One region of the Streptomyces desertarenae genome, then DNA from elsewhere that is predicted to be linked to it. Evidence: riboswitches for the same ligand, from Rfam matches in the RefSeq annotation. Region 1 holds a riboswitch; each other region holds the start of a gene.
The links. A riboswitch is a leader RNA that binds a small molecule or an ion and turns the genes downstream of it on or off. The one in region 1 is predicted to bind cobalamin.
Positions count from the first base shown of each region.

Region 2: linked by a shared signal. The riboswitch ahead of ACFSJS_RS10385 (ribonucleoside-diphosphate reductase subunit alpha) and the one ahead of ACFSJS_RS09840 ((2Fe-2S) ferredoxin domain-containing protein) in region 1 are both predicted to bind cobalamin.
Region 3: linked by a shared signal. The riboswitch ahead of ACFSJS_RS25710 (cobalamin biosynthesis protein) and the one ahead of ACFSJS_RS09840 ((2Fe-2S) ferredoxin domain-containing protein) in region 1 are both predicted to bind cobalamin.

Region 1 covers NZ_JBHUFU010000004.1:378,422-381,684, forward strand. The annotation lists gene ACFSJS_RS09835 (heavy metal translocating P-type ATPase) at 1-1,009, shown strand, start outside; gene ACFSJS_RS09840 ((2Fe-2S) ferredoxin domain-containing protein) at 1,236-1,643, opposite strand; cobalamin riboswitch at 1,686-1,872, opposite strand; gene ACFSJS_RS09845 (MerR family transcriptional regulator) at 1,930-2,313, opposite strand; gene ACFSJS_RS09850 (SulP family inorganic anion transporter) at 2,681-3,263, shown strand, end outside.
Region 2 covers NZ_JBHUFU010000005.1:112,955-116,217, reverse strand. The annotation lists gene mctP (monocarboxylate uptake permease MctP) at 1-715, shown strand, start outside; cobalamin riboswitch at 1,201-1,385, shown strand; gene ACFSJS_RS10385 (ribonucleoside-diphosphate reductase subunit alpha) at 1,510-3,263, shown strand, end outside.
Region 3 covers NZ_JBHUFU010000023.1:39,560-42,822, reverse strand. The annotation lists gene ACFSJS_RS25715 (cobyric acid synthase) at 1-291, opposite strand, end outside; gene ACFSJS_RS25710 (cobalamin biosynthesis protein) at 288-1,322, opposite strand; cobalamin riboswitch at 1,460-1,585, opposite strand; gene ACFSJS_RS25705 (hypothetical protein) at 1,855-2,067, opposite strand; gene ACFSJS_RS25700 (inorganic phosphate transporter) at 2,160-3,263, opposite strand, start outside.

The sequences.
Region 1 (3,263 bases):
GGTCGCCATGGAACGCCTCGGGCAGGTCGACACGGTCGCCCTCGACAAGACCGGCACCCTCACCGAGGGCACCCCGCGCGTCGCCGAGCTGCGCCCCCTGCCGGACAGCGGGCTGACCGACGACGGCCTGCTGGCCCTGGCGGCCGCGGCCGAGCACCGTAGCGAGCACCCGCTGGCCCGCGCCGTGACCGGTGCCGCCCGCGAACGCCGCCTCACCGTCGCCGACGCGACCGGCTTCGCCTCGGCCCCCGGCCGGGGCGTGAGCGCCACCGTCGACGGCCACACGGTCCAGGTCGGCTCCCCGGCCCGGCTCCTGCCCGCCGGCGCCGACCGGGCCGACTCCCGGGCGCGGCACCTGGTGCGGGACCTGGAGGACGCCGGGCGCACCGCGGTCGTGGTCCTCCGCGACGGGGTCCCGGTCGGCGTCCTGGGCATCGCCGACCGGCTGCGGCCGGACGCCGCCGCCACCGTCGCCGCGCTGACCGAGCTGACCGGGCGCCCGCCGGTGCTGCTGACCGGCGACAACGAGCGCGCCGCGCAGCGCCTGGCCGCGGAGGTCGGCATCACCGACGTCCGCGCCGGCCTCCTCCCCCAGGACAAGGCCGCCGCCGTCCGCGCGTGGGAGCGGCAGGGCCGGAGGGTGATGGTCGTCGGCGACGGCGTCAACGACGCCCCCGCACTGGCGGCCGCGCACTGCGGCGTCGCGATGGGCCGGGCCGGCTCCGACCTCGCCCTGGAGACCGCCGACGCCGTCGTGGTCCGCGACGAACTGGCCACCGTTCCGGCCGTCGTGAGGCTGTCCCGGGCCGCCCGCCGGCTGGTGGTCCAGAACCTCGCCGTCGCCGGGGTGTTCATCGCCGTGCTGGTCGCCTGGGACCTGTTCGGCACCCTGCCGCTGCCGCTCGGCGTCGCCGGGCACGAGGGGTCCACCGTCGTCGTCGCCCTCAACGGCCTGCGCCTGCTGCGCGGGACCGCCTGGCGGAACGCCTCGGCGGCGCGACCGGCGTGACGGGGCGCACCCGCCGCGCCGTTCCCGCGGGGGCGCCCGGCCGCGGGCGGTGACGCCCCCTGGGGCACCGGCCGGGTCCGTCCTTCGCTTGGCACAATATTTCCCCGGGACCGGCACCGGGGACGGGGCGCCCGCGCCGGGTGCCCGCTCCCGGCCGCGGCGCCCGGCCGGGGTGGTGCGTCCGGCCGGGGTGGTGCGTCCGGCCGGGCGCCGCGGGGCGGACCGGTCAGCGCACGGGTGCGGTGTCGCGCGGCGGCGCGTCCGGCCCGGCCCGGCGACTCCGCGGCGCCGGGAAGACGTACAGCTCCAGCACGTCGGGGCAGGGCGCCAGCCCCGGACCGCCGGCCCGGATCCATGCGGCGACGTCCTCGGTCGCGGCGGGGTCGTTGACCAGGCCGAGCCAGACCGGTCGGCCGCCGGCCGCACGGCCGGCGGCGGAGGGCTGCACCACGACCACGTTCGCCCGCTCGCACACGTCCAGGCAGCCGGAGACCCTGACCCGCGTCTCCCGGCGCAGACGCGCGAGCTGCGCGGCGTGGTCGACGCCGGGCACCTTGGAGGTGCCGCAGCAGCAGTCCCGGCACACCGTGACGCGGCACGGCGCCGGCCTCTTCTCGCGTGCTTCCCTGGGCACGACGGCACGCTCCTCTCTTCCGGGGAGATCCGCCCCGGGTCCGTTCGAGGAGGCGACCGCGTGAGTCTCCTGGCTCTCGGGTCGCCGCTCGTCCCGGCCTTCCCGCCCGCCCGGGGGCAGTGGCGTGTCCGGGATCCGCTCGCCGATCACAGTGGCGGGACCGCGCCGGAGTCGCACCGGCTTCCTCGTTCCGCCGTCGCCTGTTCGCCCGCCATCATCGCAGGGACCCCCGCAGGCGGGCGGCCCGCCCCCGGCGCGCCTTTGCGGCTCCGGTGGCGGCGGGGCGTCAGGCGTCGGCGCGGAGCCGGCGGCGGAGGGTGGCGGCGAAGTCCTCGGCGGCCATGAGCTGGGCGCGCAGTTTCTCGCAGCGGGCGTCGGCCACCTTGCGGTAGGTGTCCAGGCGCTCACGCAGGCGGTCCCGTTCGGTGTCCTCCAGCGGTTCCGCGGAGGAGAGCCTGTCGGTGATCGTCAGCAGGTCCCGCATCTCCTCCAGGGAGAAGTCCAGCGGCTTCATCCGGCGGATGACCATCAGGCGGTCCACGTCGGTGGCGGTGTAGAGCCGGAAGCCGCCCTTGGTGCGGGCGGAGGGGACGACGAGGCCGACCTCCTCGTAGTGCCGGATGGTGCGCAGCGACAGACCCGTCCGCTCGGCCACCTCGCCGATCTGCATCCGTCGCTCGTCCGTCACGGTCGCTTCCCCTCTGATGCCCGAACATTTTTCGGGTTCGTGGTGTCCAACCCTACCGCGTGACAAGGATCACAAGCCACCACAGGGGATTCACCTGCGATTTACAGGACAGCGGACGAAATCATCTCTCACGTCAGGGTAGGGTCTATCCAGGGGCGGAACACCGCCCTCCCGAGTCCCGTCGGGCGACGACGCCCGACCGGCGGCCCTCCCGGGCCCGCCGATCCCCTGGTCCGGCCCCCGTCGGGGACGACGGCCGCGGCCCGACCGGCACCCCCGCTCCCGCACGGAGCCGCGCACCCTGCGCGCGCACGCCCGCCGCCTGCGCGCCCGACACGGAAACGGATGCATGTCCGCTGACACCTCCGCGGCCCACCGGCCGCGCCTGCCCCGCCCCGTCTGGCTCTCCTCGGCGAAGGTCTTCCGCACCGAGGTGCTGGCCGGACTGGTCGTCGCCCTGGCCCTGATCCCCGAGGCGATCTCCTTCTCGATCATCGCCGGCGTGGACCCGGCCGTCGGCCTGTTCGCCTCCTTCACCATGGCCGTCACCATCGCGGTCGTCGGCGGCCGGCCGGCGATGATCTCGGCCGCCACCGGGGCGGTCGCCCTGGTGATCGCCCCCCTCAACCGCGAGCACGGCCTCGGTCATCTGGTCGCCGCGGTCATCCTGGGCGGCCTGATGCAGATCGCGCTGGGCGCCCTGGGGGTGGCGAAGCTGATGCGCTTCGTGCCGCGCTCGGTGATGGTCGGCTTCGTCAACGCCCTCGCCGTCCTGATCTTCATGGCCCAGGTGCCCGAGCTGCGGGACGTCCCCTGGGCCGTCTACCCGCTGGTGGCCGCCGGCCTGGCCCTGATGGTGCTCTCCCCGAGGATCACCACGGTGGTGCCCGCCCCGCTGGTGGCCATCGTCGCCCTCACCGCCCTCACCGTCG
Region 2 (3,263 bases), on a different contig from region 1:
GGCCCTGCTGGGCTTCATGGCGATCGCGGCCGGGGTGAAGGTGGACAACGGCCAGCTCGCCATCCCCCAGCTCTTCGAGACCATGTTCCCGGACTGGTTCGCCGGGGTGGCCTTCGCGGCGATCGGCATCGGCGCGCTGGTCCCGGCGGCGATCATGTCGATCGCGGCGGCCAACCTGTTCACCCGCAACATCTACAAGGAGTTCGTCAGACCGGGCGCCACGCCCGCGCAGGAGACCCAGGTCTCCAAGGTCACCTCCCTGCTGGTCAAGGTCGGCGCGCTGGTCTTCGTCCTGGGCATGGACAAGACCGTGGCGATCAACTTCCAGCTGCTGGGCGGCATCTGGATCCTGCAGACCTTCCCCGCGATCGTGGGCGGTCTGTTCACCCGGTGGTTCCACCGCTGGGCGCTGCTCGCCGGCTGGGCGGTCGGCATGGCCTACGGCACGGCGGTGGCCTACAACACCTCCAGCCCCACCCAGCAGCACTTCGCCAGCAGCTCACAGACCATCCCGCTCATCGGCGAGATCGGCTACATCGGCCTGACGGCGTTCGTGCTCAACCTGGCGGTCACGGTCGTGATGACCCTGGTCCTGCGCGCGGTGAAGGCCCCCGAGGGCCTCGACAGCACCACCGCGGGCGACTACACCGCGGACGCCGGCGACCCGGGCGTCCAGAAGGAACTGCCCCCGCCCACGGTGGACGCCCGGCACTGAGGCGCCCCGCCGCACCCCCGCACCCCCGCACCCCGCCGACGGGGAGTCCCCGCGCCGCCGGCGGGGTGCCGCATGAGGGCCGCCGGGGAGGCGGAGGGCGGTCGGGCAGCCGGACGCGGGCGCCTCCGCGGTGCGCGGCGGGGAGTACGCGCGGACCGCCCGGACCCCTGGGCCACCCGGCCCGCCTTCGCCCCCGGCGGTGGACCGGGCCTCCGCCCGCCGCTCCCAGCGGATCCCCGGGGACTCCCACCCGGGGAGGACGGCGGCACGCGGCCCCGCCGCCCGGCGCCGCCGGGTGCGGCGTTCCTGCGAGCCATCGACGGAGTCCTTGCGCCCGCCACCGGGTACGAAGTGCGCCGCGCCTGAACCGCGCGGCGGAGGTCCCCCCCCCGCCTCCCCGCCGACCGCGGCGCCCGGGGGGCGCCGGGCGGTTCCCGCACCGTCCGCCGTTTCCGCCCTCTACGGGGCCGCAGGGGCACCACGACACAACATGTTGGGGTGCTGGCTCGATACGGCACAAGATGTATGCTCATCCCGCTGTCGCCGCAGGGGAATCCGGTGGGAATCCGGAGCTGTCCCGCAACGGTGTGCGGCGGGCTGCCCCTGTGCCGTCTGCACGGGCCGGCCGCCCGCCACAAGTCCGAGGACCTGCCGACGGTGTCCAGTCACGTCCGGGCCCCGTGGGTTGGGCCGGCGGACGCGCGCGGTCACGCCCCGATCCGGACGGGCATGCCCGTCCGCCCGTCGTGCCCGCCTCCCCGCGGGGCCGCAGGCCCACGAGGGAGAGCACCGAGTTGACCATCTCAGCAGCGGAGCCCGTCTCGGCCCCCGCACCGGAGGACGACGACCGCTCCGGTACCGCCTTGCTGCGCACCCTGACCGACCTCGCCGCCGATCTGCCCGCCACCGACCCGGGCCGGGTCGCCGCCGCCGCGCTGCGCGGCCGCAGTCCCGGCTCCGGCGCGGGGGAACTGCGGTCCCTGGCCACCGAGGCAGCGGCCGGCCTCATCGCCGAGGAGCCCGAGTACTCGCGGCTCGCGGCCCGGCTGCTGGTCCGGGCGATCCGCGAGGAGGCCGCCGGACAGGGCGCGGTGTCCTTCTCCGCGTCGGTGGCGGTCGGCCGGCGCGAGGGGCTGATCGCCGACCGCACGGCCGGGTTCGTCGCCGAGCACGCCGAACGGCTCGACGCGCTGGCGGAGCGGGCCGCGGCGGACGGCGCCGACGACCGCTTCGGCTACTTCGGGCTGCGCACCCTCCACTCCCGCTACCTGCTGCGCCACCCGGCGACCCGGCGGGTGATCGAGACCCCGCAGCACTTCCTGCTGCGGGTGGCCTGCGGCCTGGCCGCCGACTCCTCCGAGGAGGCGCTGGAGGAGGTCGCCGGGTTCCACCGGCTCACCAGCACGCTGTCCTACCTGCCCTCCTCCCCCACCCTGTTCAACTCCGGCACCCGGCACCCCCAGATGTCGTCCTGCTACCTGCTGGACTCCCCCCGGGACGAGCTGGACTCGCTCTACGAGCGCTACCACCAGGTCGCGCGGCTGTCGAAGCACGCCGGCGGCATCGGGCTGTCGTTCTCGCGGATCCGCGCGCGGGGTTCGCTGATCCGCGGCACCAACGGGCACTCCGGCGGCATCGTGCCGTTCCTGCGGACCCTGGACGCCTCGGTCGCGGCCGTCAACCAGGGCGGCCGGCGCAAGGGGGCGGCCTGCGTCTACCTGGAGACCTGGCACGCGGACGTCGAGGAGTTCCTCGAACTGCGCGACAGCACCGGCGAGGACGCCCGCCGCACCCACAACCTGAACATCGCCCACTGGATCCCCGACGAGTTCATGCGCCGGGTCGAGGCGGACGCCGACTGGTCGCTGTTCTCCCCCTCGGACGTCCCCGAGTTGGTGGACCTGTGGGGCGAGGCGTTCGACACCGCCTACCGCCGCGCCGAGGCCGCCGGGTCGGCGGTGCGGACGGTCCCGGCCCGCACCCTCTACGCACGGATGATGCGCACCCTGGCCCAGACCGGCAACGGCTGGATGACCTTCAAGGACACCGCCAACCGCACGGCCAACCAGACCGCCGAGCCGGGCAGCGTCGTCCACTCCTCCAACCTCTGCACCGAGATCCTGGAGGTCACCGACGACGGCGAGACCGCGGTGTGCAACCTGGGCTCGGTCAACCTCGCCGCTCACCTGCGCGAGGACGGGGGGCGCCCCGGCGGGGCGGTCGACTGGGAGCGGCTGGACGCCACCGTCCGCACCGCCGTGCTCTTCCTGGACCGCGTGGTCGACGTCAACTACTACCCCACCGAGCAGGCCGCCGCGTCCAACTCCCGCTGGCGGCCGGTCGGTCTGGGCCTGATGGGCCTCCAGGACGTGTTCTTCCGGCTGCGGCTGCCCTTCGACTCGCCCGGGGCGCGGCGGCTGTCCACCCGGATCTCCGAGCGCATCATGCTCGCCGCCTACGAGGCCTCGGCGGACCTGGCCGAGCGGTACGGCCCCCACCCCGCCTGGGAGAGCACGCGCGCCGCCCGCGGCGTCCTCCACCCCGACCA
Region 3 (3,263 bases), on a different contig from region 1:
GTCGCCGCCGGGCTTGAGCAGCACCGGGTTCATCAGCGCGCTCGGCTCCACCCCGGCCGCGGCGGCCTGCATGGCCTGGGCGCGGCCGATCTCGGCGCCGTCGCGCGTGACGAAGGAGTTCAGCGACATGTTCTGGGCCTTGAACGGCGCCACCTTCACGCCCCGGCGGGCCAGCCAGCGGCAGATCCCCGCCGTGACCACGCTCTTGCCCGCATCCGAGGTCGTCCCCGCCACCAGCAGGCCGCCGCCCGCCGCGACGCCTCCCGCACCAGCCGCCGTGGAATCCGTCACCGGTCCCTCCTCCGGGCCGCCGCACGGGCGGCCCTCCGCTCCCGCAGCGCACCGGCACCGGCGCACAGCACCAGCGCCAGAGCGCTCACCCGGCGCGACAACCGCACCGTGCGCTCGATGTCGGCCACGCGCACCGGGCGACCGGAGGGGTTCAGCACCGGGCGGTGCTCGACGCGGCCGCCGTACGACAGCGTCCCGCCCAGCCGTACGCCCAGCGCGCCCGCGAACGCCGCCTCCACCACACCGGCGTTGGGGCTGGGGTGGCGGCGGGCGTCCGCGCGCCAGGCCTCCAGCGCGCCGCGGGGGTCCGGGCCGGCGAGGACGGCCAGCAGCGCGGTCAGCCGGGCGCCGGGCCACCCGGCGGCGTCGTCCAGGCGGGCGGAGGCCCAGCCGAAGCGCAGGTGGCGCGGCGAGCGGTGGCCGACCATCGCGTCCAGGGTGTTGACGGCCCGGAAGCCGGCCAGTCCGGGCACGCCCGCGGCCGCCCCCCACACCAGGGCGCCCACCACGGCGTCGGAGGTGTTCTCGGCGACGGACTCCACCACCGCGCGGGCGATGCCGTCGGCGTCCAGTGCCTGGGGATCCCGGCCGCACAGGTGCGGCAGCCGGGCGCGCGCGGCCCCGACGTCGCCGGCCTCCAGGGCGGCGGCGATCGTGCGGGCCTCGCGGGCCAGGCTGCTGCCGCCGGTCACCGACCAGGCGGCGGCGGCCGTCAGCGCGGTGCGGGCGGCGGGGGAGCGGCGCACGGCGCGGTCCAGCGCCGCCGCGGCCGCCGCGGTCCCGCCCGCGCACACGGCGGCGTACAGGGCGCCCGCGCCGCGGTGGTCGCGCCACAGCAGCCGCTCGGCGGCCGCGGCGGCACGCCCGAAGGCGGCGACGGGGTGGCCGCGGCGCGGGTCGCCGGCGACGAGGTCGATCAGGTGTCCCAGCACCGCTCCGCAGGCGTAGGCGCAGGCCGCGCCGGACGCGGCCGGGGCGGCAGGGGACGCGGCGGGATCCGCGGGAGCGGTCGCCGTGCGGTGGGCACGCATCGCGTCAGCGGGCCGTCACGCCTCGTGCTGACCTGTGCGCGGGGGGAAGCGGCGGTGCGGACGCGGGCAGGGTGCCGTGCATGGCGGTATGTCCTCACTCAGGGTCCTCGCCCTGGCTCGACGTGACCGGCGGTGAGAGTCTCCTGGCTCCCGGATCGGCGCTTCCCCCGGCCTTCCAGCCCGATGTGCGGGCCGTGACGCTGGGTGGGGGAGCGCTCCCCGGTGACAGTGGCGGGACCGCGCCGGATTCGCACCGGCTTCCTCTCCTGCCGCCGTTGGGCAACGGGAAGTCCACCACGCCCGGGAGGGCGCGTCAACTCGGCCGTGACCTGCGGCGGCGCACTGTGCGGAAGCGCACACGGGCCCGCCGCGCGCGGCGGACGCCCACCGGTGCGCGGCGCGGGGCGTCCGCCCGGAACACCGAGCGGGCGCCCGGCGCGGTGTGCCGGACGCCCGCTCGGCTCTCGTGCCGGGGGTACTGGCGGCCGGCCGTCCCGCCGCCGGGGCGCCGGTGGCGGGACGGACGGCCGGCTCAGGCCGCGATGATGTAGATGCCGTAGGCCACGGCCGCCGCGCACAGGGCGTAGCAGGCGTAGGAGCCGAGGCGGGCCGGGGAGGCGGGGCCGCCCTTCCCGCGTCCGCCGGCCGAGCCGACGATGCCGAGGGTGAACATGCCCACCAGGCCGACCGTCATCACGAGGCTGACCCCGAAGACCTGGCCGAGAGCGGCCCAGTCGATGTCCATGGTGCTTCTTCCTTCGTGTCTGCGACCCGTGCGGAGACCGCGTGGGTGCGGGGGATCGGGTTCCCGGGAGGGGCAGGGCGCGGAGCGGCGCCTCAGGAGGCGGAGACGGCGGTCTTCCCGCTCCGGGCGGCGGCCTCGGCCTCCTCCAGGGCGGCGGCGGTCGGCGGCGGGGCGACGGCCTGCAGGGCGGCGGTGACCACGCCCGCCTCCTCGGCGGTGTCCGCCTCGACGTCGTTGACGTTGGTGTGGTCCACCGGCTCGCGGCGGGAGGCGAACCAGATGGCGGCGATGGCGGCCACGGCCAGGACCGCGACCGTGGTGACGCCCCAGTCGCCCTGGGTGGCCAGCAGGGCGGAGCCCGCGGCGACCAGGCCGGCGGCCGGGAGCGTCAGGCCCCAGGCGGCGACCATGCGGCCCGCGGTGCTCCAGCGCACCGCACCGCCCTTGCGGCCCAGGCCGCAGCCCATGATCGAGCCGGAGCAGACCTGGGTGGTGGAGAGGGCGAAGCCCAGGTGGGAGGAGGCCAGGATGGTGACGGCCGAGCTGGTCTGCGCGGCGAAGCCCTGCGCCGGACGGATGTCGGTGAGGCCCTTGCCCATGGTGCGGATGATGCGCCAGCCGCCCAGGTAGGTGCCCAGCGCGATGGCGATGCCCGCGGAGGCGATGACCCACAGCGGCGGGTCGGCGTCGGCGCCGAGCGCGCCGCCCGAGATCAGGGCCAGGGTGATGACGCCCATCGTCTTCTGGGCGTCGTTGGTGCCGTGGGCGAGGGAGACCAGGGCGGCCGAGGCGATCTGCCCGGCCCGGTAGCCCTTGGCGACCTCCTGCTCGTCGCTGCTCCGGCTGAGCCGGTAGGTGAGGCGGGTGGCGAGCATCGCGGCGACGCCGGCGACCAGGGGGGCGACCACGGCCGGGATCAGGACCTTCATCACGACCGCGTCGAAGGAGACGGCGCCGACGCCGACCGAGGCGATGGTCGCGCCGATCAGGCCGCCCATGAGGGCGTGCGAGGAGCTGGAGGGAAGTCCGGCCAGCCAGGTCAGCAGGTTCCAGATGATGGCGCCGACCAGCCCCGCGAAGATCACCGCCGGTTCGATGCCGGAGTCCTCGTTGATGAGGCCCTTGGAAATGGTCGCGGCGACCTCGACCGACACGAAGGCGCCGACGAGGTTGAGGACCGCCGACATCGCCACCGC